Regions from separate parts of the Streptococcus sp. P25B114 genome, predicted to be linked through region 1. Evidence: predicted binding sites of a transcription regulator. Region 1 holds the regulator's gene; the other holds the start of a gene.

Region 1 (2,403 bases):
CGGTCTGTACTGAAATCAAGGTATTATTGGGAATCCCAGCTTAAATCATAGATACCGTAAGGGATTTTATTCTTTATTTAAAACTTTGCAACAGAACCGTATTTTTTATCACAGATTTCAGTCAGCAAGCAGACTATCTCAGTGAGATGCATCAGCAAGGGTGGAAACTAGTTAAGATTAGCTGGCTCTTGTTTTATCATTTTGAAAAATGCCTGCCAGAAGGGGTTGTGTATCAGGTTGATTTCAAGAAAGCAAAAAATAAAGATAGAGAAAACTATCTGCATATGTACGAGGAATATGGATGGGAGTTTGTCGTATCCTGCCAAAATTTCAATATTTTTAGGAAACCTGCGAAGATGGGAGAGCTTGAATTATATGGTGATAGAGAAAATAAAGTGGAGTTTGTGAAAACAATCTTCCAAAGACGCTATTTGCCATCTTTGGGACTGTACGGCATTCTACTGGGAACAAGTTTGCGTTCGCGTCCAGGTTTTATCTTAGGTATTTCTATCATTTATATTCCGCTTTTATTATTACTAGGCATCCGTTTTTATCGTATGGTAAAAGAGTAACTAGGTCCTCAGACTGATTTTTAGCACTCTAAGCAAAAGAGTGCTAATTTTTTGGTTTTTTCTCTTGACAATCCATTTTTTCGGCGTATAATGGGAGTATATAGGTTAGCACTCGACATCATAGAGTGCTAACGCTCTTCGAAAATCAACACTAACCGTTGTCAGCTTGCCTGTGTGAGTGAAATTCTCCAGTGGAGGATTTCAGCCTGCTACCTAGAGTTAGGAAAGTAGCACAGTTCTACATTCGGCCTCGCTTCCTAGGCTACTGTCGATTTTCATTGAGCGTAACTAAAACAGTGTTCATGAAAGGAGCGGAGATGATTACCCAACGTCAAAATGATATTTTGAATCTGATTGTTGAATTGTTTACGCGCCATCATGAGCCAGTTGGTTCTAAGGCCTTGCAGGAGATGATTGCTTCTAGTTCAGCGACCATTCGTAATGATATGGCTAAGCTGGAGCAGTTGGGCTTGCTGGAAAAGGCCCACACATCAAGCGGACGGATGCCCAGTCGGGCTGGTTTTCAATACTTTGTCAACCACTCGCTTAACTTGGAACACATCAATGAAGAAGATGTTTATCAGGTAGTCAAGGCCTTCGATTTTGAAGCCTTCAAGCTGGAAGACATCTTGGAGCGAGCCAGTACAGTCCTAGCTGACTTGACAGGCTACACTTCGGTCATTTTAGATGTGGAGCCGACCAGTCAGCAGTTGACTTCCTTTGACATCGTGCAGCTCAGTAGCCACGATGCCTTGGCAGTTTTAACCCTGGACCAGTCCAAACCTGTTACCGTCCAGTTTGCCATTCCCAAGAACTTTTTGACCAGGGACTTGGAGGTGCTCAAACGCTTGGTGGATGAACGCTTCGTTGGACAGACGGTTTTGGCAATCCACTACAAGCTGCGGACGGAGATTCCCCAGGTGGTGCAGCGTTACTTTACCACGACGGACAATGTCTTGGATCTCATGGACTATATTTTTTCCAATCTCTTCCAAGAATCGGTCTTTATCAGTGGAAAAGTCGCTTCGCTGACCTATGGCAATCTCGCTACCTACCAACTCTTGGATAGTCCTCAGCTATTGGCACCAGAGTTGCGGCAGGGCTTGGCGCCAGACCAGCAGACCAGTATTTCCGTGGCGGAACATAGAGAACCTGCTCTTGCAGATGTGACGGTCATTCATTATCGCTTTCCAATCCCCTATCGGGGCATGGCCCAGATGAGTTTGCTTGGTCCTGTTGACATGAACTACCGCAGGCAGATGAGTTTGATCAACATCATTAGCCGCGTCCTATTTATGAAATTAACCGATTATTACAGATATTTAAGTAGTAATCATTACGAAGTCAATTAGAAGGAGAATGCTTTGTCAGAAGAAATCAAAAACGAAGAAATCGTAGAAGAGGTTGAAGCAACAGAAGAAGTTGTGGAGACACCTGAAAAATCAGAATTGGACTTGGCAAATGAGCGTGCAGAGGAATTTGAAAACAAGTACCTCCGTGCCCACGCTGAAATGCAAAATATCCAACGCCGTGCCAACGAGGAACGCCAAACTATTCAGCGTTACCGTTCGCAAGACTTGGCCAAGAAAATCTTGCCAAGTTTGGACAACTTAGAACGTGCCCTTCAAGTCGAAGGCTTGACAGAAGATGTCAAAAAAGGCTTGGAAATGGTACAGGAAAGCTTGATTCAAGCCCTTAAAGAAGAAGGAGTGGAGGAAGTCGCAACAGATGTCTTTGACCCAAATCTTCACATGGCCATTCAAACAGTCCCAGCCACAGACGACTGCCCAGCAGAACACATTGCACAAGTCTTCCAAAAAGGCTACAAACT
Region 2 (2,403 bases), on a different contig from region 1:
TATGTGACTGAAGTCCTTGGAAACAGTTTCCAGTTGCTCGAAAGTCGTGCCCAACGCGCCATGCGTGAAAATAATGCTGGCGAAGACTTGGCTGACTTGGTTCTAGAAGAGGAGGATCTGCCCTTCTAACAGAAAGTGACAATTTATTGACGTCTCAAATATTTTCCCTATAAATAATGAAATAATGTCTGGTAAATCGGTCCTAGGACTGATGATAGGATGTGAAAAGTCGTTTATACTAATGTCAATCCTAAATATTTTTCATATCTCCTTAGAATGCCGGTGTAAGCTGGCATTTTTTGCGTCTGAACAACTGAAGGTACTTATTTTTATCCAAAAATGTGAGAATCAGTCTCAGGACGGATGTGAATAGTGGCTAAGTCGTTTATACTAATATCAATCCTAAATATTTTTCATAATCTCCTTAAAGAACGCTGGCGAAAGTTGGCGTTTTTTAGCGCCCTTTTTTACGTTCATTCCACCATTCGAGAAGGATAACCATAATTGATAGAACAATCACACCATAGAAGAAAAAGATAAACCAGTGGGGATGTAGAAAAAAGACAATCCAAATGGCCCAGAGTAGGTAGGCGAAAATGATTTTTCCCAGGAAGTTTAATTTCCGTTTCAAAAACCATTCTAAAAAACCTTCGTAGGTAGAATATCTGCTTTCCTGATAGTCTTTGTATAGATTTTTGAAGAATGTCATAGAGACCTCCTTTCCTAAGAAGAGTATAGCATATTCTCATAAGTAAGACTAGTCGGTTTTTCGTCCGACCTGGGACGGATTTCAAAAAAATTTGGTAGAATTTTCTTGACTATTTTTGACCAAGTGATACAATAAGAATTGTGAATTAGCACTCGCAATGTCAGAGTGCTAAAAATGAAGGAGGCATTGATATGTTGAAACCATTAGGCGATCGCATCGTTGTAAAAATCGAAGAAAAAGAACAGACAGTAGGGGGCTTTGTCCTTGCAGGAACTAGCCAAGCAGCGACCAAAGAGGCGCAGGTCTTGGCGGTTGGTCAAGGAATTCGCACCTTGAACGGAGAATTGATTGCACCGTCTGTTGCAGTCGGTGACAAAGTCTTGGTCGAGGCCCACGCTGGTCTGGAAGTCAAAGATGGTGAAGAAAAAGTGACCATTGTCCGTGAGGCGGATATTGTAGCAGTGGTTGAGTAAGATAGACTATGAAAGAACAGCTAAGTGAGATTCTTCAGAATTTTTTGCAAGCTAGCACGTCCGGAAGCTGTATAACTGCCTGGGAACAAGGAAACCAGCAGCAAATTTGGTTTCAATTGACGTCAGACAATATGCTAAACTTAGCTCTTCCAATTAAGAAACCTTGGTTTCAATCCTTGGAAACAGTCTTGCCGCCCTTGTTAGATGGTATGACAATTTTGGATTATCGCTCCAAACGATATATTACTTTAGATGTAACAGAACAATCACTAGAGCAAATTTGTGATTATCTTGTGGTCTACTTTGAACACTTTTTTGGGGATAATCTGATATTTTTATGGAAATTGGAATAAATATAGCACTTTATAATATTTAATTGATACAAAGGATGGAAATAAAATGGCAAAAGAAATTAAATTTGCAGCAGATGCGCGTGAGAGCATGGTACGCGGTGTCGATATTTTGGCAGACACTGTAAAAGTAACCTTGGGTCCTAAAGGCCGCAATGTAGTCTTGGAAAAAGCTTATGGCTCACCCTTGATTACCAATGACGGGGTAACCATTGCCAAAGAAATCGAGCTTGAAGATCATTTTGAAAACATGGGTGCCAAATTGGTATCGGAAGTCGCATCTAAGACCAACGATATTGCAGGTGACGGTACGACAACAGCGACTGTTTTGACCCAAGCTATTGTCCGTGAAGGCTTGAAAAACGTGACAGCGGGTGCCAACCCAATCGGTATCCGTCGAGGGATTGAAGCTGCGGTCGCGACAGCAGTGGATGCCTTGAAAGCGCAAGCTATTCCTGTTTCAAACAAGGCAGAAATTGCTCAGGTTGCGGCAGTTTCATCCCGTTCTGAAAAAGTCGGTGAGTATATTTCAGAGGCCATGGAGCGCGTGGGAACAGATGGTGTCATTACCATTGAAGAATCTCGCGGTATGGAAACAGAGTTGGATGTCGTAGAAGGCATGCAGTTCGACCGCGGTTATCTGTCTCAATACATGGTAACGGACAATGAAAAAATGGTGGCAGAACTGGAAAATCCATTTATCCTCTTGACGGATAAGAAGATTTCTCATATTCAAGAGATTTTGCCACTCTTGGAAAGCATTCTTCAAACCAATCGACCGCTCTTGATTGTAGCGGATGATGTGGATGGTGAGGCTCTGCCAACGCTTGTTCTTAATAAAATCCGCGGCACTTTCAACGTTGTAGCGGTT

What was found. Region 1 encodes HrcA, which represses chaperone genes, less so after heat shock. Its sites were predicted from a motif close to TTAGCACTCNNNNNNNNNGAGTGCTAA; they were not measured.
Region 2: groES (co-chaperone GroES) is a predicted target of HrcA. The motif match lies at 855-881, and genes of this name have one in related genera.

The regions. Positions count from the first base shown of each region.
Region 1 is NZ_JBRKNW010000030.1:8,071-10,473, reverse strand. It holds partial or broken gene ACVC7T_RS10605 (IS6-like element IS1216 family transposase) at 1-44, shown strand, start outside; gene ACVC7T_RS10600 (DUF2812 domain-containing protein) at 45-572, shown strand; gene hrcA (heat-inducible transcriptional repressor HrcA) at 890-1,924, shown strand; gene grpE (nucleotide exchange factor GrpE) at 1,937-2,403, shown strand, end outside.
Region 2 is NZ_JBRKNW010000022.1:15,299-17,701, forward strand. It holds gene ACVC7T_RS09515 (single-stranded DNA-binding protein) at 1-129, shown strand, start outside; gene ACVC7T_RS09520 (hypothetical protein) at 455-709, opposite strand; gene groES (co-chaperone GroES) at 901-1,182, shown strand; gene ACVC7T_RS09530 (hypothetical protein) at 1,191-1,535, shown strand; gene groL (chaperonin GroEL) at 1,582-2,403, shown strand, end outside.